Jilunia laotingensis: one gene and its partner. Each later gene encodes a partner of the first gene's protein in a complex. Links are inferred from orthologs where the notes say so. Each region holds a gene or a part of one and is shown on either strand. Other genes may lie near its edges. The genes, in order: secY and secA.

The links.
Region 2: the proteins of secY (region 1) and secA are in contact, whole or in part, in a crystal structure (PDB 3DIN), measured with the Thermotoga maritima proteins. The link is inferred for Jilunia laotingensis from one-to-one orthologs. Residues at the interface, in WP_004081795.1 of Thermotoga maritima: Glu108, Gly109, Glu110, Glu111, Ala236, Glu237, Arg238, Arg239, Ile240, Thr241, Ile242, Gln243, Tyr244, Ala245, Arg246, Arg247, Val248, Thr249, Gly250, Arg251, Arg252, Val253, Tyr254, Gly256, Ala257, Ser258, Thr259, Tyr260, Leu261, Pro262; in WP_004082002.1 of Thermotoga maritima: Glu261, Ala262, Arg263, Lys300, Ala301, Arg302, Thr303, Ile304, Ile305, Leu323, Tyr324, Asp325, Pro326, Val329, Ser330, Tyr333, Ile336, Lys340, Phe345, Val349, Glu363, Phe364, Tyr374, Ser375, Gly376, Gly377, Glu393, Ile395, Thr482, Ser483.

What each region holds. Positions count from the first base shown.
Region 1 is NZ_JACRTF010000001.1:2,017,865-2,030,866, reverse strand. The notes cover bases 1-2,958. They hold secY (preprotein translocase subunit SecY), read right to left. Parts: upstream 2,171-2,958; coding sequence 830-2,170; downstream 1-829. Other genes in these bases: rpsE (30S ribosomal protein S5), read right to left, coding at 2,838-2,958; rpmD (50S ribosomal protein L30), read right to left, coding at 2,652-2,828; rplO (50S ribosomal protein L15), read right to left, coding at 2,175-2,621; map (type I methionyl aminopeptidase), read right to left, coding at 20-817; infA (translation initiation factor IF-1), read right to left, coding at 1-18. Outside these bases: more of rpsE, read right to left, coding at 2,959-3,356; rplR (50S ribosomal protein L18), read right to left, coding at 3,362-3,706; rplF (50S ribosomal protein L6), read right to left, coding at 3,728-4,297; rpsH (30S ribosomal protein S8), read right to left, coding at 4,312-4,707; rpsN (30S ribosomal protein S14), read right to left, coding at 4,760-5,059; rplE (50S ribosomal protein L5), read right to left, coding at 5,065-5,622; rplX (50S ribosomal protein L24), read right to left, coding at 5,622-5,951; rplN (50S ribosomal protein L14), read right to left, coding at 5,972-6,337; rpsQ (30S ribosomal protein S17), read right to left, coding at 6,340-6,609; rpmC (50S ribosomal protein L29), read right to left, coding at 6,606-6,803; rplP (50S ribosomal protein L16), read right to left, coding at 6,809-7,243; rpsC (30S ribosomal protein S3), read right to left, coding at 7,267-8,004; rplV (50S ribosomal protein L22), read right to left, coding at 8,015-8,419; rpsS (30S ribosomal protein S19), read right to left, coding at 8,455-8,724; rplB (50S ribosomal protein L2), read right to left, coding at 8,745-9,569; and more genes. UniProt on the Escherichia coli protein: The central subunit of the protein translocation channel SecYEG. Consists of two halves formed by TMs 1-5 and 6-10.
Region 2 is NZ_JACRTF010000001.1:251,290-267,996, reverse strand. Bases 5,588-9,445 are described here. They hold secA (preprotein translocase subunit SecA), read right to left. Parts: upstream 9,109-9,445; coding sequence 5,788-9,108; downstream 5,588-5,787. Other genes in these bases: H8744_RS01175 (alkaline phosphatase family protein), read right to left, coding at 9,158-9,445; H8744_RS01185 (DUF6340 family protein), read right to left, coding at 5,588-5,646. Also shown: H8744_RS01200 (valine--tRNA ligase), read left to right, coding at 1-1,935; H8744_RS01195 (sensor histidine kinase), read left to right, coding at 2,046-3,950; H8744_RS01190 (hypothetical protein), read right to left, coding at 4,009-4,455; more of H8744_RS01185, read right to left, coding at 4,519-5,587; more of H8744_RS01175, read right to left, coding at 9,446-10,735; lipoprotein N-acyltransferase Lnb, read right to left, coding at 10,732-11,937; H8744_RS01165 (UpxY family transcription antiterminator), read left to right, coding at 13,270-13,833; H8744_RS01160 (UpxZ family transcription anti-terminator antagonist), read left to right, coding at 13,974-14,432; H8744_RS01155 (lipopolysaccharide biosynthesis protein), read left to right, coding at 14,524-16,005; H8744_RS01150 (DegT/DnrJ/EryC1/StrS family aminotransferase), read left to right, coding at 15,990-16,707. UniProt on the Escherichia coli protein: Required for protein export, interacts with the SecYEG preprotein conducting channel.

The DNA of each region.
Region 1 (13,002 bases):
TGCAGATTGCTTTGCCATACTATATTGCTTTATCTCCTAAAACTTCTTCAATGAATTTAAATGATGAAAGAATATCCGCTTCACCTGCACCCACTGCAATCGTATGCTCAAAGTGTGCAGCAAATTTCCGATCTCTTGTTCTCACTGTCCACCCGTCACCTTCCATTATCACTTGTCGGTCACCCAAAGTTATCATTGGTTCAATCGCAATACAAAGTCCTTTTTTTAAAAGCGTACCATATCCCCGTTTACCGTAATTAGGCACTTGAGGATCTTCGTGCATTTCTTTACCAATGCCATGGCCAACAAATTCACGTACTACACCATAAGAATGTGACTCACAATATTGCTGAATAGCATATCCAATATCACCAATTCTTTTTCCTTGTATTGCATTTTGGATTCCGATATATAATGCCTCCTTTGTAACTCTCAACAAATCACGAACTTCTTTGTCCACTTCACCCACGCAAAAAGTGTAAGCTGAGTCACCACAGAAACCATTCATATAAGTACCACAATCAACTGAAACAATGTCACCTTCTTTTAGGACAATATCTCCTGGAATACCATGCACTACTTGTTCGTTAACGGAAGTGCATATAGAAGCTGGAAATGGATCCCCATATTGATTAGGAAAGCCCTTAAAAGTTGGAATAGCACCATTATCTCTAATAAACTCTTCTGCAACTTTATCCAGTTCACATGTAGTAACTCCCGGCTTTACTATCTTAGCTATTTCAGCTAATGTTTTCCCTACAAGTAGATTACTCTGACGGAGCAACTCTATTTCATCTTCTGTCTTAAGAAATATCATTTCTCCACAATATTAATATGCAGCTACACCAGCACGACCTTTAATACGACCTGATTTCAACAAACCGTCATAATGTCTCATCAACAAATGACTTTCAATCTGTTGCAGCGTATCAAGAACAACACCTACAAGAATCAACAAGGATGTACCACCGAAGAATTGAGCAAATTCAGCTTTCACACCAAATACACCCGCAAAAGCAGGCATAATAGCAATCAAAGCCAGGAAGAACGAACCAGGTAAAGTGATACGCGACATAATTGTATCAATATACTCAGCTGTCTGCTTTCCAGGTTTAATACCAGGAATGAAACCATTATTTCTCTTCATATCTTCTGCCATCTGGGTCGGATTTATTGTAATAGCCGTATAGAAATACGTAAACAATATAATCATAATGGCAAAAATCAGATTATACCAAAAACCAGTATGATCAACTAATGCATGCGCTATACCACTTGTTGCATTATTAGAATAACCAATAAAAGCAATAGGTATGAACATAATTGCTTGAGCAAAAATGATAGGCATTACGTTAGCAGCATTAACCTTCAAAGGAATATACTGTCTTGCGCCACCATACTGTTTATTTCCTACAATCCTCTTAGCATACTGCACTGGTATTTTACGCGCTCCCTGTACTAGCATAATAGCAGCAGCAATAACCAACAAAAGGAAAACAGCTTCAAACAAGAACATAATCAAACCTCCTGCACCTGGCGAGGAAAGTCTTGACACAACTTCCTGAAATAAAGCTTGCGGTAAACGCGCAATAATACCAATCATAATGATCAATGAAATACCGTTACCTATACCTTTATCTGTGATTCTTTCACCAAGCCACAAAATGAACATACTTCCTGCAGCAAGTATAATAGTAGAAGTAACCATGAACAGAGTCCAATCTAATGAAGCATTTAAAGAAGATCCAGCCTGCATTTTAAGATTGAGCAAATAAGAAGGAGCCTGAACCAGCAAAATCAGAATCGTCAAATAACGAGTATACTGATTCATCTTTCTTCTGCCGCTCTCACCTTCTCGTTGTAATTTCTGAAAATAAGGAACCGCAATTCCTAGCAACTGGATAACGATAGATGCAGAGATATAAGGCATGATTCCTAATGCAAATATAGATGCATTAGAAAAAGCTCCTCCTGAGAACATGTTTAACAAGGCTAAAAGGCCTTCGCTTGTTTGCTTATGTAGTTGTGCGAGCATAGCCGGATTAATACCCGGTAACACAACATACGAACCAAAACGGTAAATCGCCACAAACAATATGGTAATGAGGATCCGTTGTCTCAGATCCTCAATTTTCCATATATTCTTTAATGTTTCAATAGCTTTTCTCATTGAATCAGAGTTTTACTACAGTTCCACCTACAGCTTCGATAGCAGCTGTTGCAGTCTTAGAGAATGCATGAGCTTCCACGTTAAGCTTAGTAGTCAAAGTTCCGTTTCCTAATACTTTTACCAACTGGGTTGAAGAAATAAATCCAGCTTCGATAAATTCATTAACACCAACTTTATCCAAATTCTTAGCTTCTGCCAATTTTTGGATAGTGTCAAGATTAATAGCTTTATACTCTACGCGATTGATATTCTTAAAACCAAATTTTGGTACACGACGTTGAAGGGGCATCTGTCCACCTTCAAAACCGATTTTCTTAGAGTATCCGGATCTTGATTTAGCTCCTTTATGACCTCTTGTAGAAGTTCCTCCTAAACCAGAACCCGGTCCACGACCGATTCTTTTTCTTGTTTTAGTAGAACCCTCTGCAGGTTTTAAATTACTTAAGTTCATATTGTAATTCGTTTTATATTCAACAAATAATTACTTAACAATGGCAACCAAGTGTTTAACCTTATCTACCATTCCAAGAATCGAAGGAGTTTCTTCGTGTTCAACAATGCGGTTCAATTTACGAAGTCCCAGTGCATCAAGAGTTCTTTTTTGATCAGCTGGAGCACCAATTCTACTTTTAACTTGTTTGATCTTTATAGTTGACATATCTCCTCCTTATCCTCTAAATACTTTTTCAACACTAATACCTCTATTTTGAGCAACCATTCTTGCATCTCGCATTTCACTTAAAGCCAAAATTGTAGCTTTTACTAAGTTATGCGGATTTGAAGAGCCCTTCGACTTAGCCAAAACATCAGTAACACCAACGCTTTCCAATACAGCACGCATAGCACCACCAGCCACAACGCCAGTACCATGAGATGCGGGTTTAATAAATACCTCAGCACCACCATATCTTGCTGATTGTTCATGAGGCACTGTACCTTTCAATACCGGAACTCTAACCAAATTTTTCTTGGCAGATTCAACACCTTTAGCGATAGCAGCTGTTACTTCCCCTGCTTTACCAAGTCCCCAACCGATGATTCCTTCTTCGTTACCTACAACAACAATTGCAGAGAAACTAAAAGTTCTACCACCTTTGGTTACCTTCGTAACACGATTGATAGCAACCAGTCTATCTTTTAATTCTATATCGTTAGAAATCTTAACTCTATTATTAACTCCTGCCATAATGATTAAAATTTAAGTCCACCGTTACGAGCAGCATCAGCCACTTCTTTTACTCTCCCATGATACAAGTAACCATTACGGTCGAAAACAACAGTAGTTATACCTGCTTCCTGAGCCTTCTTAGCGATCATCTCTCCCACTTTAGCAGCCATCTCTTTTTTAGGTAACTTCTCAGTTAAACCTAAAGACGATGCAGCAGCTAAGGTTTTGCCTGACAAATCGTCGATAACTTGAACATAGATTTGCTTATTACTTCTAAATACACTCATACGCGGACATGCAGCAGTACCTGACACTTTATTGCGTACTCTATATTTGATTTTAATTCGTCTTTCTATTTTTGTTGTCATGATAATATAAATTTATTTAATTTACTTAGCGCCGGCTGATTTACCAGACTTTCTGCGAATTTCCTCGCCAACAAACTTAATACCTTTACCCTTATATGGTTCAGGTTTACGGAAAGAACGTATTTTAGAGCAAACTTGACCAAGTAATTGTTTATCGCAAGACTCTAATATAATAAGAGGATTCTTATTTCTTTCAGATTTTGTCTCTACTTTAATTTCAGAAGGCAACTGTAAAAAGATATTATGAGTATATCCTAAGGCCAATTCTATAATATTTCCTTGGTTAGATGCACGATAACCAACGCCAACAAGCTCAAGTTCCTTTTTATATCCTTCTGATACACCCACAACCATATTATGAACTAAAGAACGATACAAGCCGTGGAAAGCGTGCTTTTGTTTTGGATTATCAATCATTGCACTTTCGTTTTCTGTCAAAACGATATGTCCGTCCTCAATGACAACATTGATAGCAGGATTCACATATTGACTCATCTCACCTTTTGGTCCCTTAACGGTAACCACATCATCTTTCAGAGTAACTGTTACTCCAGCGGGGATACTAATGGGTAATTTTCCTATTCTTGACATTGCTTTTCCTCCTATTAATATACATAACACAAAACTTCACCACCAATTTTCAGATCGGCAGCTTCTTTGTTTGTCATTACACCCTTGGAAGTAGATATTATAGCAATACCCAAACCATTAATAACACGCGGCATATCTTTATAACCAGTGTACCTACGTAAACCCGGAGAAGATACTCTTTCAAGTTTTTTGATTGCGTTAACCTTGTTAACCGAATCATACTTCAAGGCAACTTTAATAGTTCCCTGAGGACCATCTTCTACAAACTTGTAATTAAGAATGTAGCCTTTCTCAAAAAGAATCTTAGTGATTTCTTTTTTCAAATTTGAAGCAGGAACTTCAACCACTCTGTGTTTTGCTTGAATAGCGTTCCTCAACCTCGTTAAATAATCTGCTATTGGATCAGTCATATAAAAAATAATTAAATTAATCAGGACTTCCCTGACAATATTTAAAAAACAATTACCAGCTTGCTTTCTTTACACCTGGAATAAGGCCATTTGATGCCATTTCACGGAACTGAATTCTTGAAATTCCGAATTGACGGATGTATCCTTTCGGACGACCAGTCAGTTTGCAACGGTTGTGCATACGAATCGGATTTGCATTTTTCGGCAGTTCCTGCAATTTTTGTGCTGCCTCATAAGCATCTACAGGATCACCCGTTCTTACTATTTGCTTTAAAGCAGCTCTCTTGGCGGCATATTTGGCTACTAATTTAGCACGCTTTACTTCGCGTGCTTTCATTGATTCCTTTGCCATATTTATCAGTCTTTTTTAACGTTTTTAAACGGTAAACCGAATTCTTTCAACAAGGCATAACCTTCTTCATCTGTGTTCGCAGAGGTTACAAAGGTAATATTCATTCCGAGAATTCTTGTAATACTATCGATATTTATTTCAGGGAAAATGATTTGTTCCTGAATACCAAGGGTATAATTCCCCATTCCATCGAATTTACTTTCAATACCTTTAAAGTCACGGATACGAGGCAACGCCACACGAACCAACTTTTCAAGGAATTCATACATTCTTTCGCGACGCAGAGTAACCATAACTCCGATCGGCATTTTCTTACGCAGCTTAAAGTTAGCGATATCTTTACGAGAGATAGTTGCTACAGCTTTCTGACCGGTAATAGCAGTCAACTCGTTAATTGCTACTTCAATAATTTTCTTATCGGCCACAGCCATACCTAACCCCTGATTGATAACAATCTTCTTAAGTACGGGTACCTGCATCGATGAAGAGTACTGGAATTGTGACTTCAGCGCAGGCGCAATACGCTCTGCATATTCTTTCTTAAGGCTTGCAGTATTACTCATTACTTAATCTCCTCTCCTGATTTTTTAGAAATACGCACTATAGTTCTTTTACCATCCAAAGAACTTACTTTTCTACCAACACGCGTTGCTTTACCAGTTTTTGGATCAACCGGGTTCAAGTTTGAAATATGGATAGCAGCTTCTTGCTTTACTATACCACCCTGCGGGTTCTTAGCATTTGGTTTTGTGCTTTTTGATACCATATTGATACCTTCAACCAATGCACGTCCTTCTTTAACAAGAACCTTCAATACGCGACCAGTCTTACCTTTGTCTTCACCAGCATTTACGTAAACTGTATCGCCTTTTTTTATATGTAATTTACTCATTACTTAAATCTTTTACAAAATTAAAGTACCTCAGGCGCAAGTGACACAACTTTCATGTTAGTAGCACGAAGTTCACGAGCTACCGGACCGAAAATACGACTACCTCTAATTTCACCTGCATTATTTAACAAAACACAAGCGTTATCATCAAAACGTATATAAGAACCATCGGGACGACGGATTTCTTTCTTAGTACGTACGATCAAAGCTTTAGACACTGCACCTTTTTTAATATCACCCGAAGGAATGACGCTCTTTACAGAAACGACTATAACATCCCCTACTGAAGCATAGCGACGTCCTGTACCGCCTAAAACGCGAATACAGAGTGCCTCTTTAGCGCCACTGTTGTCACATACTGTAAGTCTGGATTCTACTTGTATCATAATTACTTAGCTCTTTCAATTATTTCTACTAATCTCCATCTCTTAGTCTTGCTCAAAGGACGAGTTTCCATAATGCGTACTGTATCACCTACATTGCATTCATTCTTTTCATCGTGAGCATGGTATTTTTTCGTTTTACTAACGAATTTACCATATATAGGGTGTTTTTCCTTGAATTTGGCAGCAACAGTAATGGTTTTATCCATTTTATTGCTCAATACAACACCTGTTCTTTCTTTTCTTAAATTTCTTGCTTCCATCGAGCTGATCATTTATTGTTAAGTTCTCTTTCGCGCATCACAGTTTTCATACGCGCAATAGTCCTGCGTAACTGTTTAATTTGCGCAGGGTTTTCCAAAGGAGAAATAGAATGATTGATAACCATTTGGTTATAATTCACCACTTCTGCTTCTATTCTCTCTGCTAAGTCAGCAGTAGACATCTCTTTAATTTCTGCAATTTTCATAAACGTTACGCATTTTGATTTTGAATATCATAATCACGTCTCACTACAAATTTTGTAGTGATAGGAAGTTTTTGAGCAGCTAAGCGAAGAGCCTCTTTCGCAACATCGAAAGGTACGCCTTCAGCCTCAATAATAATTCTACCCGGAGTAACAGGAGCTACGAATCCTTCGGGGCTACCTTTACCTTTACCCATACGCACATCAGCAGGTTTTCTAGTGATTGGTTTATCCGGGAATATACGAATCCAAATTTGTCCCTGACGTTGCATATATCTTGTAACTGCAATACGAGCAGCTTCAATCTGGCGGCCTGTGATCCATTTTGTTTCCAAAGCCTTAATTCCAAAAGAGCCGAAAGCCAACTGGTTACCTCTCTGAGCAACACCTTTCTGACGGCCTTTCTGTTGTCTTCTGAATTTTGTCTTTTTCGGTTGTAACATAGTTTCCTAAAATTCAAATTCGTTTAGCGATTATTTTTCTTTCTTTTGAAGTTCTTTCCGCCGCCGTTGTTGTTTCCACCATTGTTTCCACGACCACTTTCTTTGCTTTGTGTAAAGTTCGGAGCCAATTCTTTCTTGCCAAACACTTCACCTCTACAAATCCAAACTTTAATACCGAGAAGACCAACTTTTGTCAATGCTTCTGCATGACAGTAGTCAATGTCTGCTCTAAAAGTGTGTAACGGAGTCCTTCCTTCCTTATACATTTCAGAACGTGCCATTTCAGCTCCATTCAAGCGTCCTGAAATCTGAATTTTGATACCTTCAGCCCCCATACGCATTGTATTTGCGATAGCCATCTTGATGGCACGGCGGTAGGCAATCTTTCCCTCGACCTGACGAGCAATGTTGTTAGCAACAATTACAGCATCCAGTTCCGGTCTTTTCACTTCAAAGATATTGATCTGAATATCTTTATCGGTAACCTTCTTCAACTCCTCTTTCAATTTATCAACTTCTTGGCCACCTTTACCGATAATAATTCCCGGACGAGCAGTGCAAACAGTAATAGTAATGAGTTTCAACGTACGTTCAATTACGATTCTTGAAACACTTGCTTTTGCAAGTCTTGCATTAAGATATTTACGGATTTTGCTATCTTCCAGCAAAGAATCACCGTAATCATTTCCACCGTACCAGTTAGAATCCCATCCTCTGATAATTCCTAAACGGTTGCTTATTGGATTAACTTTTTGTCCCATCTACCTTAATTTAATCTTCGTTATTACTTTTAGAATCAACGAACAACGTCACGTGATTTGAACGTTTACGGATTCTGTAACCTCTACCCTGCGGAGCCGGTCTCATTCTTTTGAGCGTAGCACCACCATCAACAAAAATCTTAGTTACATATAATTCACCGCTTTCAGCTTTACGTTCGTTTTTCTGCTCCCAATTAGCTATCGCAGAGCGTAGTAATTTCTCCACTCTTGCTGCAGCTTCTTTTGAAGAAAACTTCAAAACGCCAAGTGCTCTGTTCACTTCCATCCCGCGAATCATGTCAGCCACGAGACGCATTTTGCGAGGAGAAGTAGGAACATTTTGCAATTTAGCAAAATACATGGTCTTAAGGGCTTCTTTTCTTTTATCAGCCGATATTTTTTTTCTTGCTCCCATTATATTTATTACTTTATTATTTCAGATAAATCCTGTTATTTTTTCTTATTACCAGCGTGTCCTCTGAAAGTACGAGTTGGGGCAAATTCACCCAACTTGTGACCTACCATATTTTCGGTAACGTATACAGGAATAAATTTATTTCCGTTATGAACTGCAACTGTATGGCCTACAAAATCAGGCGAAATCATTGAAGCTCTGGCCCAAGTCTTAACAACAACCTTCTTGCCTGATTCATTCATAGCAAGAATCTTCTTCTCAAGCTTAACGTTAATATACGGACCTTTTTTTAATGAACGACTCATAGTTTACTCAATTAATCAGATTACTTCTTTCTTCTCTCTATAATATACTTAGATGATTGTTTCTTAGGAGCTCTAGTCTTAAGTCCCTTAGCATACAATCCCTTACGAGATCTTGGGTGTCCTCCGGAAGCACGTCCTTCACCACCACCCATAGGATGATCAACCGGGTTCATCACAACACCACGGTTACGAGGACGACGTCCTAACCAACGAGAACGTCCTGCTTTACCTGAACTTTCCAATCCATGATCCGAATTACCTACACTACCGATAGTAGCTTTACAAGTGCTAAGTATCTGTCTAACTTCACCTGAAGGCAATTTAATAACACAGTATTTACCCTCTCTTGAAGTTAACTGAGCAAAATTACCAGCCGAACGAACCAAAGCAGCACCCTGCCCCGGACGTAATTCAATATTATGAATCACAGTACCGACAGGAATATTCTGAAGAGGAAGTGCATTACCAATCTCTGGCGCTGCATTTTCACCTGACATCAAAGTCGCACCAACTTGCAATCCATTGGGAGCAATAATATATCTTTTTTCTCCATCAGCATAAAACAACAAAGCGATACGAGCCGAACGATTCGGATCGTATTCTATAGTTTTCACAACTGCTGGAACACCGTCTTTATTTCTCTTGAAATCGACAATTCTGATCACCTTTCTATGGCCGCCACCTATGTAGCGCATGGTCATCTTACCTTCGTTGTTACGACCTCCTGATGATTTCTTACCATATACAAGAGACTTTTCTGGTACTGATGCAGTAATTTCTTCGAAAGTACCAATAATTTTATGTCTTTGCCCCGGTGTTGTGGGCTTAAATTTACGTACTGCCATTTTTATTAAATATTGCTATAAAAATCAATAGTATCTCCTTCTTTCAATGTTACAATCGCTTTTTTGAAAGCGTTTGTACGGCCATTGATGATACCTGCCTTCGTATAACGGCTCTTATTCTTGCCGGCATATCTAGCCGTATTCACATCAACCACTGTAACATTATAAAGGGCTTCAACTTCATTCTTAATTTCCAGTTTGTTAGCTTCAGGACGCACAACAAAGCCAAAACGATTCAGCTTATCAGTTATTGCAGTCATTTTTTCTGTCACCAACGGTTTAATAATAATTCCCATTATTTAAGCCTCCTTTTTAAATTAAGATATTGTCAATAGCTTTCAAAGAGTTTTCAGTAAGCACAACAACCCCAGCATTCAATACTCTGTAAGTATTTAATCCTGAGATAGTCTGCACATTAGCACCCTCAATGTTACGAGCTGACAAATATACGTTTTTATTTGCTTCTGGTAAAATTACAAGCAGTTTTTTATCAGAAACTTTAAGATTTTTTGTCATTGCAACGAAATCCTTTGTCTTCGGAGCCTCAAAAGTGAAGTCCTCAACTACAACAATCCCATTGTTTTGAGCTTTATAAGACAAAGCAGACTTACGAGCCAATGTCTTAACTTTTTTATTCAACTTGAAGTAGTAGTCTCTCGGCTTCGGACCGAATACACGTCCACCACCAACAAGTACTGGAGAATTCATGTCTCCACGACGCGCACCACCGCCACCTTTCTGACGACCGATTTTACGAGTAGATCCACTGATTTCACTTCTTTCTTTTGATTTATGAGTACCCTGACGCTGATTAGCCATAAATTGCTTTACGTCCAAATAGATAGCATGGTCGTTGGGCTCAATTCCGAAGATAGATTCGTTTAACGTAACCTTTCTCCCAGTGTCTTCACCTTTAATGTTATATACGTTAACTTCCATTATTTCTCAATTAATACGATTGAACCTTTGCAACCAGGGATAGAACCTTTAATCAAAAGAAGGTTATGTTCCGCGATTACTTTTAATACCTGTAAGTTTTGAACAGTGACTCTTTCACCACCCATTTGTCCACCCATACGCATTCCTTTGAATACTTTTGCAGGATAAGAACAAGCACCGATAGAACCCGGCTTACGAGCACGGTTGTGCTGACCATGTGTAGACTGGCCTACACCGCCAAAGCCATGCCTTTTAACAACACCCTGGAAACCTTTACCCTTGGAAGTCCCGACAACATCAACATAATCTGTACCATCAAACAACTCCACGGTAACCGTATCACCCAGATTTAACTCATTTTCAAATTCTTTGAACTCGGCCAAGTGTCTCTTCGGTGTTACTCCAGCTCTTTTAAAATGTCCCATCAACGGCTTAGTTGTATGTTTTTCCTTTTTGTCCTGGAAACCCAACTGAACAGCAGCATAGCCATCTTTCTCTACAGTCTTAACCTGAGTAACAACACAAGGACCTGCTTCGATAACAGTGCATGGTACATTCTTACCATCGGCACTGAAAACGGATGTCATTCCGATTTTTTTTCCTAATAATCCTGGCATTTCACTAATTTTTAATTATCAAACTTTAATTTCCACTTCTACACCACTCGGTAACTCCAACTTCATCAGAGCATCTACCGTCTTAGCTGTTGAACTATAGATATCGATCAATCTTTTATAAGATGAGAGTTCAAACTGCTCACGAGACTTTTTATTTACGAAAGTCGAGCGATTGACAGTAAAAATACGTTTGTGCGTTGGAAGGGGTATCGGACCACTAACAATAGCACCGGTAGCCTTCACAGTTCTCACAATCTTCTCAGCTGACTTGTCAACCAAGTTGTGGTCATAAGATTTCAGTTTAATTCTAATTTTCTGACTCATTGTTTTTTGTTATTAATAAGTATATAAATAGGATAAAGCGGCAGGCTAAGAGTCATTCGCTAGCCTGCAGCTTCAGATATTTTCGTTAAATCAAATCAGCACGTCCCTTAACTTCTTCTAATACAGCCTTAGCAATAGAATTAGAGACCTGAGCATGATGAGAGTAAACCATTGAAGAAGTTGCACGTCCTGAAGTAATAGTACGTAAAGCAGTCACATATCCGAACATTTCTGCCAACGGTACCATTGCCTTAACAATACGAGCACCTGAACGACTCGACTCCATTCCTTCAACTTGCCCACGGCGCTTATTCAAGTCACCAATAACATCACCCATGTTTTCTTCCGGAGTTACAACTTCCAGTTTCATGATAGGCTCCATTAAAACAGGACCCGCCTTAGCACAAGCATTTCTATAAGCCTGAATAGCACAAATTTCAAAAGACAACTGGTCAGAATCCACCGGGTGGAACGAGCCATCAACCAAAGTCACCTTCAGTGAATCAAGAGGATAACCGGCCAAAACGCCATTTTTCATTGCTGTTGTAAAACCTTTCTGTACAGCAGGGATAAATTCTTTGGGAATATTACCTCCCTTTACTTCATCAACAAACTGTAATCCGCCTTCTTTAAAATCCTCATCAACCGGACCGATGTTCACAATGATGTCAGCAAATTTACCACGACCACCAGATTGTTTTTTGTAAACTTCACGCAAGTTAACTGTCTTAGTGATAGCCTCTTTGTAGTTAACCTGAGGTTTACCTTGATTACACTCTACTTTGAACTCACGTTTAAGACGGTCAATAATAATATCTAAGTGAAGCTCGCCCATACCCGAAATAACCGTCTGGCCTGTTTGCTCGTCAGTTTTAACAGTAAACGTCGGATCTTCTTCAGCCAATTTAGCCAAACCGTTAGACAGCTTATCCATATCTTTCTGAGTCTTAGGCTCTACAGCAATACCGATTACTGGTTCCGGGAAGTCCATAGATTCAAGTACAATAGGTGCCGATTCATCACACAACGTATCTCCTGTATGTATATCTTTAAAACCTACACCAGCACCAATATCACCAGCACCAATTACATCTACCGGATTTTGTTTATTTGAGTGCATCTGGAAGAGACGAGAAACACGTTCTTTTTTACCAGAGCGAGAGTTATAAATATATGAACCAGATTCAATCTTACCCGAATATACACGGAAGAAAGTCAAACGGCCTACATACGGGTCAGTTGCAATCTTAAATGCCAAAGCCGAAGTCTTATCGTCATCACTTGGTTTACGTTCTTCCTCAGCACCTGTATTAGGATTGGTACCGATCACATTTTCCGCATCCAAAGGAGAAGGCAAGAAAGCACAAACATAATCAAGCAACGTCTGTACACCTTTGTTCTTAAATGAAGAGCCACAAAGCATCGGAACTATAGCCATCTTAACAGTAGCATTACGGAGAGCTCTCAGAATCTCTTCTTCAGTGATAGTAGAAGGATCATCAAAATATTTCTCCATCAAAGCATCATCAAATTCAGCTACTTTTTCCAACATC
Region 2 (16,707 bases), 1.8 Mb from region 1 along the record:
AATGATCCGAAGAATCAGCACCTGAAAGGTAAAAAAGTCATTGTTCCGCTTGTAGGACGTGTCATCCCGGTTATTGAAGATGATTATGTGGACATTGAATTCGGGACGGGTTGCTTGAAAGTGACTCCGGCTCACGATGTGAACGACTATATGTTGGGCGAGAAATATAACTTGCCGAGCATCGACATCTTCAATGATAACGGAACTTTGAGCGAAGCTGCCGGAATGTATGTCGGTCAGGATCGTTTCGATGTTCGTAAACAGATCGAGAAAGATCTTGAAGCAGCCGGCCTGCTCGAGAAAACGGAAGCTTATACCAATAAAGTGGGTTATTCTGAACGGACGAACGTAGTCATTGAACCGAAATTGTCGATGCAGTGGTTCCTAAAAATGGAACATCTGGCTAAGATTGCCCTTGAACCGGTAATGGCAGATGATATAAAATTCTATCCGGCAAAATACAAAAATACGTATCGCCACTGGATGGAGAACATTAAAGACTGGTGCATCAGTCGTCAGTTGTGGTGGGGACACCGCATTCCGGCTTACTTCCTTCCGGAAGGTGGTTATGTAGTGGCCGTGACGGACGAAGAGGCTTTGAAGCTAGCTAAAGAGAAAACAGGAAATGATGCTTTGACTATGGCCGATCTTCGTCAGGATGAAGACTGTCTGGATACTTGGTTCTCTTCCTGGTTATGGCCGATTTCGCTGTTTGATGGCATCAATAACCCGGGTAACGAGGAAATCAAATATTATTACCCCACAAGCGATCTTGTGACCGGTCCGGATATCATCTTCTTCTGGGTGGCACGCATGATCATGGCAGGTTATGAATATGAGGGTGAGATGCCGTTCAAAAATGTATACTTCACGGGTATTGTCCGTGATAAGCTGGGACGCAAGATGTCCAAATCTCTGGGTAATTCACCCGATCCTTTGGAGCTGATAGAAAAATACGGTGCAGACGGAGTACGCATGGGGATGATGCTGTCAGCGCCTGCCGGGAACGATATCTTGTTTGACGATGCTTTGTGCGAACAAGGACGTAATTTCTGTAACAAGATATGGAATGCTTTCCGTTTGATCAAAGGTTGGACGGTGGCAGAGGAGGTGGAAATTCCTGATGATGCCCGTATGGCTGTGAAGTGGATGGACATGAAACTAAATGCAGCTTCCCTTGAAGTAGCCGATTTGTTAAGCAAGTATCGTCTGAGTGAGGCTTTGATGGTGATTTATAAACTGTTCTGGGATGAATTCTCTTCTTGGTTGCTTGAGATCGTGAAACCGGGATACGGTCAACCGATCAATGCTTATGTTTATAATATGACCTTGAATGCTTTTGAGCGTTTACTTACGCTGCTTCATCCGTTCATGCCTTTCATAACAGAGGAACTGTGGCAGCAATTACGTGAACGTAAATCCGGTGAAAGCTTGATGGTTTCTCTTCTGCAAAAGCCGGGTGAAGTTGACGAAACATTCGTTCAGCAATTTGAAATGGCGAAAGAGGTGATTACCAATATCCGCTCCATTCGTATGCAAAAGAACATCGCTTTGAAAGAGGCATTGGAATTGCAGGTAGTGGGACAGAACCCGGTAGAAAACATGGAGCCGGTGATCAGAAAGATGGGTAATCTTTCCGCCATAACCGTCGTGGAGACCAAAGCAGACGGTGCGGCATCGTTTATGATCGGGACTACGGAGTTTGCCGTTCCATTGGGAAATATGATCGATGTAGAAGCGGAAATAGCTCGTATGGAAGTAGAATTGAAACATAAACAAGGCTTTTTGCAGGGAGTTCTCAAGAAATTGAGCAATGAGAAGTTTGTAAGCAATGCCCCGGCTGCCGTTATCGAACTGGAACGTAAGAAACAGGCCGATGCGGAAAGTATTATCAAATCATTGCAGGAAAGTATAGAAGCTTTGAAGAAAGCCTAAAAATAAATCGTTGTTATAAAAAAGAGCAGGAGGTATCTCATATATTGTGAGTTATCTCCTGTTTTTATTAAAAATAATAATATCTTTGTCATCGTTCTAAAAAACATGGAATGAAACACACAACTTTATTGTTTATCTTACTTTTCTTCTTATTGCTTGGAGGAAGAACGTACTTGTATGCTTCCGGTAACGGAGGTTCTGGAAATGAAGTTTTGTTTATCAATTCCATAAATTTCAATTTACCTTGGGCAAAGAACTTATATTGGCAGGTTCATGATGAGTTGATAAAGAATGGCATTCGGGTGAAAGCAGAATCCTTGTCCGTCCCCGCAATCAGGACAGTGAGTGAAGTGGAGGGAATATTGAACCATTTGAAGGAGAAATATCCTTTGCCTCCCAAGCTGGTAGTGTTTATTGGTGATCCGGCTTGGATGGTATGCCGGGAGCTGTTTGATGATGTTTGGAAAGATGCTCCTGTCATAGTCACAAACACCCGGGATATTCTGCCGGCCTCACTGGATATACTTCTAGCACACGAGCCTTTGACAGCGGATAATTCCGTGCCCGCCTCCGTATGGCGGAAAGGGTATAATCTGACCTATCTTAGCCAAGTGTATTATGTGAAAGAGACTATTGACCTGATGCGTCAGTTGATGCCGGAAATGAAAAAGATTGCCTTTATTTCCGATGACCGTTATATCAGTGACATGGTACGTTCGGATGTGGAGAATACGATTGAGAATTTCTATCCTGATATTGAGCTGCAACAACTGTCCACGGTACATATCACAACGGAGATGCTTTTGGACACCTTACGCGGGTACGACCGGGCGACAGGACTGATCTATTACTCTTGGTTTGAGTCGCATAACCGGAATGATAACAATTACCTTTTTGACCATTTGCAGGAGATTATATCTAATTTCACCCACACTCCTTTATTTCTGCTTGCCGACGAGGATTTGTCGAAAGATACATTTGCAGGCGGGTATTACGTCTCTTCCGGTTCATTCGCACAGGCATTATTGTCATTGATTTATCGGGTTCAGGGTGGCGAAGCCCCAAGGGATATTCCAGGAGTGGACGGAGGGATACCTTCCGCTAATTTGTGTTATCCGGTATTGCAGAATTTTAATATACCTGTTTCTCTCTATCCCTCTGACGCAATTTATATAAACAAGCCTCAACCACTGCTTAAACAATATCAGATAGAGATTGTATGGTCGGTGTCCATCTTTTTGTTGGTGCTGGGAGCTGTTGCCTTTTATATTTATATTCTAAAGAAGACCCATCACCGACTGAAGGAAGCCAAGGAAGAGGCGGAACAGGCCAATCGGTTGAAATCGGCTTTTCTCGCTAATATGAGCCATGAGATCCGTACTCCATTAAATTCTATCGTAGGTTTTTCTAATTTACTTCCTCACGTAGATAGCAAGGAAGAGATGGAGGAGTACATCGGCATTATTGAGAATAATACGGAGCTACTATTGCAGCTTATTAACGATATTCTCGATATGGCGAAGATTGAGGCCGGAACTTATGACTTTCATGAGACGTGGGTAGATGTAAACCAAGTTATGGAAGATATTGAGAGGAGTGCGAAGTTGAGAATAAAAAATGACGCTGTAACATTGCTTTTTGATGAACGTCTGCCGCAATGTACCGTCTATACGGATAAAAACAGGTTGACGCAGGTGATTACGAATTTTGTAACCAATGCTATAAAATTTACGAAGGAAGGTAGCATTCGGATAGGATATCGTCTAAAGGATAAAAATACGCTGTTCTTTTACGTTGCCGACACAGGTTGCGGCATGTCTCGTGAACAATGTAACCATGTTTTCGACCGATTTATTAAATTTAATCCTTTTATACAAGGTACCGGTCTTGGACTCTCTATCTGTAAAATGCTGGTAGAAAAACATGGAGGACGGATAGGTGTTGATTCTGTGGAAGGAAAAGGTTCTACGTTTTGGTTTACGATGGAATATGATAAGGACTCTTCTCCAAAATAAATCCCTTATACGGATGGGCGCATAAGGGAAATTTTGATCTGCTTTTATGGCTTATGAATTACTTTTCCAACAACTCTTTTAAAAATTCATCCAGCTCTTTATCCAATCCTTTCAATAATTCATCGTCCACCAGTAAAGTATCGTCGTCTATTAAAAGGAGTTCGGTGATTGTCTCCTTCTCATCGTCTACCAGCACGAAAGAGTAAGGTTTCAGAATGGTTAGCTTATCAAAATCACCACCGTCTTTCATGCGGCAGAGAATCGAGCGTAGGATACGTTCTATGTTTTCGTAGAAATCATCATCTTCGTACGTTGCCCATTCCTCGATGGTTGTATTGACAAGTTCTTCATCTTCGTCATCGAAAATGTAGAGTTCACCTGAATTCTGGTTGGGTTGTATATGGATATCTGTAACATGGGTCTGCTCGCAGCCGCAAGTATACTTGGCAACTGCTTTCCGGATGGCCGATTCGATTACAGATTGTATTTGTTGACTTAGTTTCATGGGACTTCCTCTTTATATTCAGTTCAAAGGTATAAAAAAAATATTTACCTGCATATGATTTTATTAAAAATCATCATTAAATCGGCTCATTTGCATATTTAATGTGGCTAAACCTGCCTTTCGTTCTTGTAATTCTTCTAGGTAGAAGGTGGTCATCATGAATTTGGGAATGTCGTTAATGTCAATTCTTTCTTTAGATCTTTCATCCATATTCTCCATTTTACCTGCTAAGTCTTGTGCGTTTTTTGCCCAGGTTATGGCTTGCTCGATGTCGTCCTTGGTTTCATAATAGAGGGCTATATTAAGAGCGGCATGCATTTTATTCTTATCTTTTTTGGAATTTTTGAAGGTGCGTTCCCAAAGTTTCAAAGCTTTGTCCCAGGAATTTCTATGAACATAGGATGCAGCATCGCGCATGTCTACTGATCCGTTGGTGTACAGGGTTCGCATGGCGGATTTCCAATAGGGCAAGAGATGTTTTACTGGAATTGTACCGGCAAACTCAGATGCTTCTGCAATCATATCTTGTTCCTTTATTAGATGGGCATGCAAAAATGATACTTCTTTTACGGAATGGATATTATATGCATCCTCAGTTTGGTATTCTTCCCAAAAAATGCTGTCTTTGGGATTTAAAGTTAACATTGGCCCTTTTCTGTTTGGCAAATATATTTTTAGGGTGGGATGAACTTGCAGATCGATACTTCCATAGTAACATCTGAATTCACGGAGGTACTGAATTACTTTGGTGGCCTTTAGTTGAAGATTTTCAAGGGAAATCAATAAGTCCGCATTCAATTGAGTGGTTAATTCTTTTACTTCTTCTTGGCTGAGAGTAGATTCGCGTGCAGATTTATCATTTGCACGTAGGGCGGAATCACAAATAATTACTTCTTCGAAATAGTTACCTTGCGCAATAGATTCTGCTAATGATTCGGTAGCTATTTTGGCATCTCCATTATAATATACCACATCTCGGGCTATTTCTCCATCTTTTTTAGACGAGTCAGATTTGATCAATTTGTTTTCAGGAGTCTCACTCATATTATTTACAATGGCTACCCGGCGTAATTCAGAAGGAAAACTAACTTCTGCAGGCACCAAATAATCGATAGGCATTTGTCTCGTCGTTTGGCATGCGCTTAATGTCAGACAAACGATGACTAAAGAGAAGAAAGAATATTTTGCCATAGTTTATTTCTTTATTTAGCAAAAATACGATTTTGTACCAATAAAAAAAGGCTCCGAACAATATTTAACTGTTCAGAGCCATCTTTTGGGGAAGGAAGAGGAGAGAAGGCTTAGTTCTTTCATCTTCCTTCTTGATTCTTTTTACGCTTTTCCGTGGCAGTTCTTGTATTTTTTGCCACTACCGCACGGACAAGGATCGTTACGTCCTACTGTTTTTTCAGCGCGGATAGGTTCACGTTTTTGTTGTTCGCGAGTATCCTGTTGAGCTGCAGCTTGTTGATTGGGATCATTCAGATCTTGTTTTTGTTCGCGGTATTTGCTCATATCCTGACGGCTTTCGGGGGCAGCTTGACGTACTTCCACACGACGCTGTTCCGGTTGTTCGGGCGCTTCCTGTACAGGTATTTGTCCGCGCATTAGGATAGATACTGTCTGGTTGTTGATCTTGTTTACCATTGTATCGAACAAATTTACGGATTCCAACTTATAGATCAACAACGGGTCTTTCTGCTCGTAACTTGCATTCTGCACAGAATGTTTCAATTCATCCAGTTCACGAAGGTTTTCTTTCCATGATTCATCGATAACGTGGAGTAAGATTGACTTCTCGAATGATTTTACGACCTCTTTGGATTCAGTTTCATAAGCGGTTTTCAAGTTGCAGGAGATATTATACATCCGTTTACCATCTGTGATAGGTATCAGAATGTTTTCGTACATGTGTCCTTGGTTTTCATATACTTGCTTGATAACCGGATTGGCGATTTGTGCCAAGCGTTCCGTTTTACGTTTGAAGTTGGCCATCGCTGCATCGAAAGTTCTATCAGCGAGACTTTCTTTCTTTTCATTCCGGAACTCTTCTTCTGTGAACGGTGCATCCATTGCCAATGTATGGAGAAGGTCGAGTTTGCAATCTTCATATTCCGCATTGTTTTCAACAGCGGCAACGCAACGGTCCCAGATCATGTTGACGATATCCATGCCTATACGTTCGCCCATCAAGGCGTGACGGCGTTTTGTATAAACAACAGTACGTTGTTTGTTCATAACGTCATCGTATTCCAACAGACGTTTACGGATACCGAAGTTATTCTCTTCCACTTTCTTTTGTGCGCGTTCAATAGAGTTTGAAATCATCTTATGTTCGATCATTTCTCCTTCTTGGAATCCTAATTTATCCATTACGCTTGCGATACGGTCGGAAGAGAAGAGGCGCATCAAGTCATCTTCGAGTGAAACAAAGAATACGGATGAACCCGGGTCGCCTTGTCGTCCCGCACGACCACGTAACTGGCGGTCTACACGGCGTGATTCGTGACGTTCGGTACCGATGATTGCTAAACCACCGGCTTTCTTCACTTCCGGACTTAGCTTGATATCCGTACCACGACCTGCCATATTGGTAGCAATAGTCACTGTTCCGCTCAGACCAGCTTTCGCTACGATGTCTGCTTCTCTTTGGTGTAATTTAGCATTCAATACATTATGCTCAATCTTACGCATGCTCAGCATCTTGCTCAGCATTTCGGAGATTTCGACAGAAGTGGTACCGACCAAAACGGGTCTACCTGCATTGACCAAGCTCTCGATCTCTTCGATGACTGCTTTGTACTTTTCGCGTTTTGTTTTGTAAACACGGTCGTTCATGTCTTTACGGGCAATCGGACGGTTGGTCGGGATTACCACAACATCCAGTTTGTAGATGTCCCAGAGTTCGCCTGCTTCTGTTTCGGCTGTACCGGTCATACCCGAAAGTTTATGGTACATACGGAAGTAGTTTTGCAGCGTAATGGTTGCAAAAGTTTGGGTGGCAGCTTCTACTTTCACACGTTCTTTTGCTTCGATGGCCTGATGGAGTCCGTCGGAATAACGGCGTCCTTCCATGATACGTCCTGTCTGTTCGTCTACAATCTTAACCTGTCCGTCTATCACAACATATTCATCGTCCTTTTCGAACATGGTATATGCTTTCAACAGTTGGTTGATGGTATGTACGCGTTCAGATTTGATCGCGTAGTTGTTCAATAAGGCATCTTTCTTTTCCAGTTTCTGTTCATCGGACAGATCATGTTCATTTTCCAGTTCTGAAAGTTGGGCTGCGATATCGGGAAGAACAAATAATGTAGGATCGTCAGAATTGCCTGTGATAAGGTCGACACCTTTGTCTGTAAGGTCAACGCTGTTCAATTTCTCATCGATAACAAAGTACAACGGGTCTGTAGCCTCATGCATGCGTTTGTTATTCTGCTCCATGTAGATTTCTTCTGTTTTCAGCATGCCGGCTTTGATTCCCTGTTCACTGAGGAATTTAATCAGAGCTTTGTTTTTAGGCAATGCTTTATGGCTGCGGAACAGAGCTAAGAATCCTTCTTCCACATCTTTCTTGTTGTCGGAGGCAATCAATCTTTTAGCATCTGTCAGGTACTTGGTAGCCAAAACTTTTTGGGCTTCTACCAAACGTTCTACCATCGGGCAAAGAGCTTCGAAAAGCTGGTCTTCCCCCTTAGGTACGGGACCGGAAATGATCAACGGTGTACGGGCATCATCGATCAATACGGAGTCCACCTCATCGACAATGGCATAGTTATGTTGACGCTGTACAAGGTCTTTAGGGCTGATGGCCATGTTGTCGCGCAGATAGTCGAAGCCGAATTCATTATTCGTACCGAATGTAATATCTGCCAGATAAGCCTGACGACGGGCATCGGAGTTTGGCTGGTGCCTGTCGATACAATCGACACTCAGTCCGTGGAACATATAAAGCGGTCCCATCCATTCCGAGTCACGTTTTGCCAGATAGTCGTTCACGGTTACAACATGAACCCCATTGCCGGTTAAAGCGTTGAGGAATACAGGCAAGGTTGCTACCAATGTCTTACCTTCACCTGTTGCCATTTCGGCAATTTTACCTTTGTGGAGAACCACACCACCGAACAGCTGCACATCATAATGGATCATATTCCATACAGTGTCGTTTCCTCCTGCTACCCAATGGTTCTGATAAATGGCTTTGTCTCCTTCAATGCGGACAAAGTCTTTAGTGGCAGCTAAAGTACGGTCGAAATCAGTGGCAGTTACCACTACTTCTTCGTTTTCAGCAAACCGTCTGGCGGTATCTTTTACAATAGAGAAAGCGACTGGCAACACTTCGTCCAGTGCTTTTTCATATATTTCGAGAATTTCTTTTTCCAGTTTGTCGATCTGAGCGAAAACATCTTCACGATCTTCCAACTCCAAAGACTCTATGCTCGCTTTCAATTCTTCTACTTTAGCACGTTCTTTTGTAGCAGAGTCGTAGATGTATTGTTTTAGTTCCTGTGTCTTGGCACGAAGTCCGTCATTGTCCAATTTCTCAACCTCCGGGTATGCAGCTTTAATCTTGTCTACCCAGGGCTGAATTTCTTTCATGTCTCGTGTGGATTTGTTTCCAAAGATCGAGCTTAAAAATTCATTAAATCCCATGTGTTTATTATTTTTTATTTATTATTTGCTAATTGAATAAGGTGAGTATTCACCTGATGGTAAGAGGTGTTTTTGTGCAGGCATTGGGAGCCCGTATTCTCATTGTATGAGCCAGTGTAGGCGCAATATGATCAACGGTAACAGGTGTTTCTATTACCTCCGGTCTCACTGTGTTTCCAAAAAATACGAGTGGAGCCGGTATATGTGCATTACGAATGATCTTATTTTCCGAAGGATTGGTTTCGTTCATTACCGTCCATCCGGGAAGGACATCGATCAGTAGATCTCCTGAGCGTTTGCGGTGGAATCCGTTACGGATCATGTGGATTTCAGGGGTCCATGCACCTAATAACAAACGATGCATTGAGTATGCTTCGTTCACACCGCTGAATTGTACTAGAAAGTCGGCTGCCTTATTCTGTATTTCGGTCAGATCCAGTTGTTTCTGTTCGATCAGTTTGTGATTGAGATAGATCTGTTGGTCATAATAGGCCTCTACATATTGCCCTTCACCGTATGAAGCCATCAGATACATGTTTAATAATGCTGCACAGCGGTTCAAATGAAATTCTCCTCCCGGAATGCGATAAATCCCGTGGTCGGCGGACTCTGTATCTACATACCCGGTAGAAGTGATGCAGAAAAGTACATTCTGAAGCCCGATTTTCTTATCGACCATCTCCAATAGGTTGGCGATGCTACGGTCCAGACGTACATACGTGTCTTGCAATTCCATGGCGCACTCTTGTGAAGTCTTATGGGCATAATTGCCTGCATAATACATCAATGAGAGCATGTCCGGTATATCATCTTTACCGATATTACTTTTATCCAGCAGTACCTCTGTCAATGAGTTTACTTCATCATTAACGAACGGGCTAGCTATTAACCGGCGGAATTTGTTTCTCCGGTCATCATCAAATTTATATTTGAAAGCATCCTCCCTCCATTCCGGAAGATAGACATATTTGTCTACCGGATGTACTGGTGTCCATACGATATTTCCTATACGGAAATCGATGGCTTGTCGATCATTATATTCGCTGACCCACCAAGGGAATTCAGAATAGTAAGTGGTGCTACACCATTTTCCGGTATTGCTGTTTAGCCAAAATGCTCCGTTTCCTGCATGACCTGCTGCAAATATGGCAGCATCGCGGAAAGGAGCGATGGCATATACCAAACCTTTATTGCGGGTGGCTATTTTAAGTTCATCGGCTATTGTAGAAGTGAGTAATAAGGCTGGGGAACTGTTTTCATCCGTATAATTACCCATAAATGCAGGGTCGTCTACGCAACTTGTCGGTCTTAAAGTAGAAGCATCCAACCATTGATTGCCTACAATGCCATTCATGGAAGGCGTTGTGCCGCTATAAATGGCGGCAACGGCGGATGCTCGGTCTACTCGGTTGAAATTATATTCGGCATTACGAAAAACTTTTCCCTCTTTCCAAAGCCTTTTAAATCCTTTTTCACCATATAGGGTAGAAAATGCTTCCAAATAATCTGTACGCAACTGGTCGATCGTCAGTCCTATTACCAGTTTGGGGGTAGACGCGGGAAGCGGCTGGGCTTGCAGTCCGGTAATAGTTAATACTGTTATTATGGAAGTCAGTAATCCTTTCATTTTGTTTTTTTATAAGTCAGAATGAGATTGCTTGCAGAACGTATCAGCAAACAGAGTGCCAAAGGTACGACAGCTAAATCAATTCTTTGCGGTATTAGCGGAAAAAGCACTATAAAAAGTGTTAAAACGACGCAGTTCGCAACATTGTACCAGCATTTTCTTCCTTTTCTGGCAGCATTTACAATGATTGGGAGGAAGATCAGATGCCCGGGTTGAAATACAAAAAGCAAGTAATTGTGACTTACAGCCGGGTGTTGGGAGAAAAGTGCAAGGAACGTAATTACACAACCGGCAATTCCTGCAGTTCCGAATAATGCCAAGTCTAATCCCCAAAGCCCCTTCTTTTTCCTTATGCCATATATGGTAGCTATTGTTACTATAATGAATAATAGCAGGGCACATCTCATAGGAGTCAGGAGGTTCATGATGTCGAATTTGGTAGGGGATGAGTCGGTGTCTTCACAATCGATGATTATTCGCGAGTCCGATACCAGTTTTCTCTCTTTTCCATTGTTTATGATTTTAGCCCTTTGAAAGTCATTCTTCAGATAAAACGGGACAAACATCATTTGTCTGTTTGTGATCGGGCGATCTGCTTCGCTCCCTATACAAAAGTCGATGCCGAATTGTGACCAAGGATGTCCTTTCGTATATTGATGTACAATGTCACGAAAGGATTTGGTGTGGTTTCTGTCTGAAAAATCATAGCTTATTTTTCCTTCGATGCTTTCTTCTATTTTATCCCGAGGACGGGTAGCGCAGTTGTCATAAAAGAAATTATACCGGTATGTCCGGTTCTCGGGCCGGCAATTTTCTTCCAGCAGATATAGCAACTTTCCCTTTTCTTCCGGCAGTAGGTTTAGTGTTTGTTGCCACACACTACGTTCTTCGTAGTCGTATTCAGCAGCAAAACGGTCGTAGGAGGTTACTCCAAGAATATAATCTGTTTCACCCAAAGCAAACCTAAGTATAAAATTGGGAGTATTGAAGCTGAAAAGACCATAGTTGAAGACGTAATCGATCCCTTTTGCCGGTTCCTCATAACGTATAGCTGTGTGCCCAAAGAGGGAATAAATTTCTTCTCCGGGGGCGCAAGTCAATAAGCTGATTCGTACCGAGTCGTTGGTTGTATCTTTTGTCTGATTTGCCTGAGCAGAAAAGCAAAAGAGAAATAGTACGAATAGTATTTTTATTTTCCTCATATTGAAGACTTTTTAGATCGTAATTGTAACTTTTGCATTTTTGATAGGATCAAATAAGTGTATGTTGAGTCTTCGAATCATAGTTGTTACTTTGGCGACAAAGATAGTTATATTCAGATGGATAACAAAATATTTGGTGATTTCTGTGGATATTTTTTCTTCTCCTATGCATGCTTCTTTTCAAAAGTATATGCTTCTGTTTTGTGGAATTGGAGCATATGACTCTAGCTAGTGGGATGGAAAATAAGAGAAATCTGTTTTGTCTTTATTTATAATAAACTACTAATATGCATATCAATATGTTCTTATTTCACCTTTATTGCTAACTGACATTATTTTAAAAATGTAGAATTAACTTCTGTAAAGGCAGTTATTAAGGTCAAAAAGCCATAAAATGCAGATGAAATAGCCTTAGTTGTCGGCTTGGATAGCTATATTTATCGGCTTAAGTATCCTTTCTTAACAGATTGGATAATAATAACCAACGCGTAAAGTTACTATTTTTAGCAAATGGAATAACTATTTCTATTAAAATGAAGTTCAATTTATCTGAAAAAGCATTTTTTTTACCTCTATATTGCTCTATTTGCCTCCTTTGGATGAAGCGTTTCCTTTTGATAAAAAGTTGTAATAAATTTCTATGGGAATGCATTTCGAAAGAATAGCAGGATAAATAAAGCTTTATGTAATCTATCTGCGCATTTCCCGGATAATCTGAAAAATGCATATTGCTTTATACTGCGTTTTTTACAATCAAGTTGGTCAATGGTCGGAAAAACGCGACTCATTACATGTGATTAAATCACATTGTCAAAATGATAATGTGATTTAGATCCTGTTTAAATTTAGCTCAGCCTTGTTTTGAAAGTTCTTTTTGAGGAAAATTAAAACAGGCTCTTTGTATTTCGAGAATCATTAGTAAGTCGTTGTACATTGGTTAAACCGACACTGATTCTTTTTAACCGAACAGATGAATGAGAAAGTGGTTTAAAATGCTTAATATTATGAAGTTATATAGCACCTCCGATGTTATTTAGTTAATGTCCGGCATTAATTTATTAGGAATTATTTTGTACATCCAAAAATACTCTATACATTTGCACTGTTGAAACGAATATTCATTGAGATCGTATTTATTTTGATTAGTTCGTTTATAACAGTTTAGTGATTATCATATTTATTGAAATGGAAAGTATCCGATACTTTCAAATCCTATCTTCCTGGTTTAAGGAGATTATAAACGGATTTTATGTATATCACGCTACAGATGAAGAATCTTAAATACTTGATCGACAGGTGTAACTTTCTGTCGGTGTCCCCCAATAATATCATATTGTGAATTCTGCTGAAAAGTTTTGGTATGCCCTTCGCATAACCTATAGTCGGGAGTTGGCTTTGAAAAACTATCTTGATACTGAAAAGGTAGAAAATTTCTTGCCTATGCGCTATGAGTATGTATTTAGAGGGGAACGTAAAATCCGTAAGCTGGTTCCGGTAATTCATAATCTCATTTTTGTGCGTTTATCGCGTAAGGAAATGGATGAGTTGAAAGCTACTGTAGGCGAACGTCTTCCCATTCGATATATTATGGATCGAGAGACACGCCAACCCATAATTATCCCTGATGTCCAAATGCGTAATTTTATAGCTGTTGCCGGATCCTATGACCAGCAAGTTATTTATTTGGATCCTACGATAACTTCCTTTAAAAAAGGAGATCGAGTTCGTGTCACCGGTGGTATATTTAACGGAGTTGAAGGTTATTTCCTCCGAATTAAAGGTGATCGCCGTGTGGTTGTAGCTATCGAAGGACTGATGGCTGTTGCTACGGCATATATTCATCCATCGCTCGTTGAACCAATTTTGCCTGATCCTACTGATCAAAAAAATAAATAATTCTATTTGCTATTCGTTAGTATTTCTTGAACCTTATTCCGGATAAGAGATTGGATTGTTGACAGTCCGTAGTACACCATTCCTTGTTTTCTATAGACACTTTTATAAATAGCAGATAGTAAATAAAAATTGTAAATATCATCATGTCTTTACAACCAGAAATTGACGCTTTATGCGAAGCGGCCAATAGGCTTCTTCGTTTAGGTTTGGATGGTACCCCCATCTATACTGATTCTTTCCGTGAACTTAATGCTGATGTCTATCGCCAGTCAGAAACTCTTTTTCGCAAGACGGCCTCTTCTGATATTGAAGAAGCTGCCCTTTGCAAAGCCCTATTAATGGGATACAGTGCGACGATTTATAATCATGGCGATAAAGATAAGAAAATCCAATTGGTATTAGATTGCAGTTGGAATGTCCTGGATCGATTACCGGCTTCATTGCTTAAGTGTCAGTTATTGGTAGCCTGCTATGCCGAAGTTCCGGAAGAGGAATTAGCAAAAGAAGCACATGCGATCATTGATAGTTGGAATGGTAAAGAATTGACTTTGGAAGAGAGTGAAGTAATTGAGAGATTACAGTTGCTGGAAGAAGATTAAAATGAATAGGGATAGGTAGTGTAATGAGTGCTTGTTCAAATCATATTTATCATTTTTCTATACAGATTTTGTTCAGTGATCATTGTTGTAAGTGAGTGAATCGTTAAAGAAAAAAACGCTTAAAGGTGTTGGATGGAGCTTCGTTGACAATATTGCAAGTTCAGGAGTTACTTTTCTAGTTGGCCTAGTTCTTGCTCGTTTACTTACGCCAACCGAATATGGCATAATGGCTATGATCGCTATCTTTATCGCAATATCAGATTCAATTATTGATAGTGGATTCTCGAATGCGTTGATTCGGAAAGTAGACATTAAACGAGAAGACTATAATACAGTCTTTTTCTTTAATTTAATAGTTGGGATTTCTTTATATGTACTATTATTTTTTTGTTCTCCCGCGATTAGTGAGTTTTTTAAAGAACCTCTGTTGGTCCCGGTAACACGGGTCATTGGGCTGGTACTTGTTATCAATGCTTTATCCATTATTCAGCGTACCATTTTTGTCAAGGAAATCAACTTTAAAATACAAACAAAAATATCTTTTATTGCATCTATTTCGAGTGGGGTAATAGGTATTGGCATGGCTCTTTTAAATTATGGAGTATGGAGTCTTGTTGCCCAACAACTGTCACGTCAGTTTTTTAATGCTCTGTTTCTTTGGATTTATAGTCATTGGCGTCCAGCTTGGGAGTTTTCAATAGAAAGCTTTAAGGAATTGTTTGGATTTGGATCTAAACTGTTGGTTTCAGGTTTAATAGATACTGCTTACAGAAATGTTTATTATGTCGTTATCGGGCGGTTTTATTCTTCTTCCCAATTGGGGCAATATACTCGTGCCGGGCAATTTAATACAATATTCTCTAGTAATTTGACTGCAGTTGTACAGCGGGTGAGCTATCCGGTTCTTAGTTCTATACAGGAAGATCCTGAACGTTTGCTTGAAGGATACCGTAAAATTATAAAGATGACCATGCTGGTTGCATTTTCTTGTATGTTAGGTTTAGCAGCCATAGCAAAACCTTTAATATTGGTTTTAATAGGTGAGAAGTGGTTACAATCCGTATATTATTTGCAGATAATTTGTTTTTCGGGCATGCTGTATCCTTTGCAAGCAATCAATTTGAATATCCTTCAAGTGAAGGGGCGTTCGGATTTGTTCCTTAAACTGGAAATAATAAAGAAAGTTATAGCTGTCGGACCTATTGTAATTGGTATTTTCTGGGGTATAGAGTATATGTTGTGGGGCAGTGTATTTACTTCTTTTATCGCTTATTTTCTAAACAGTTATTATTCTGCCGATTTAGTAAATTATCCGACTAAAAAGCAGATTATGGATATATTCCCCTCATTTCTCGTCTCGTTTTTTATAGCCGGAGTAATGTGGTGTATAACTCTATTTTCTCTTTCAATTTATGTAATGCTACCCCTTCAATGCCTGACAGGATTAATTTTGGCTATATTGGTATATGAGAAGCTTCGTCTTCCTGAATATCTCGAAGTGCGGCAACTGGTGTGTTCGTTACTTCATCGGAAAAATAAATTGGATAATAAACAAATATGGACGAAAAACTAATAACAGTTACTTCTCCCCTTCTTCCCTCCCTGGACGACTTTTTACCCTATTTGCAAGACATCTGGGATCGTAAGTGGCTGACGAATAACGGTCACTACCATCAGGAACTGGAAAAAGCTTTGTGCGAGTATTTGAAGGTGCCTTACATTAGTTTGTTTACGAACGGAACCCTTCCTCTGATGTGTGCTTTGCAGGCACTAAGGATCACAGGTGAAGTAATAACCACCCCTTATAGTTTTGTTGCAACCACCCATTCTTTGTGGTGGAATGGCATCAAACCGGTATTTGTAGACATAGATCCTGAAACCTGTAACATTGATCCCGATAATATAGAGGCAGCTATTACTCCAAAAACTACTGCGATCATGCCTGTTCATGTCTACGGCAAACCTTGCGATACGGAACGTATTCAGGAGATAGCCGACAAGTATGGCTTGAAGGTGATCTATGACGCTGCGCACGCATTTGGCGTCGAGGTTAATGGCAAGTCCATATTGGAAGCCGGTGACATGTCCACTTTAAGTTTTCATGCCACTAAAGTTTATAATACGATAGAAGGAGGAGCCTTGGTTTGCCATAATGAAAAGACGAAACAACGTATTGACTATTTGAAGAACTTTGGCTTTGCCGGTGAGACGACCATTGTTGCTCCCGGTATCAATGGCAAAATGGACGAAATTCGTGCTGCTTACGGATTATTGA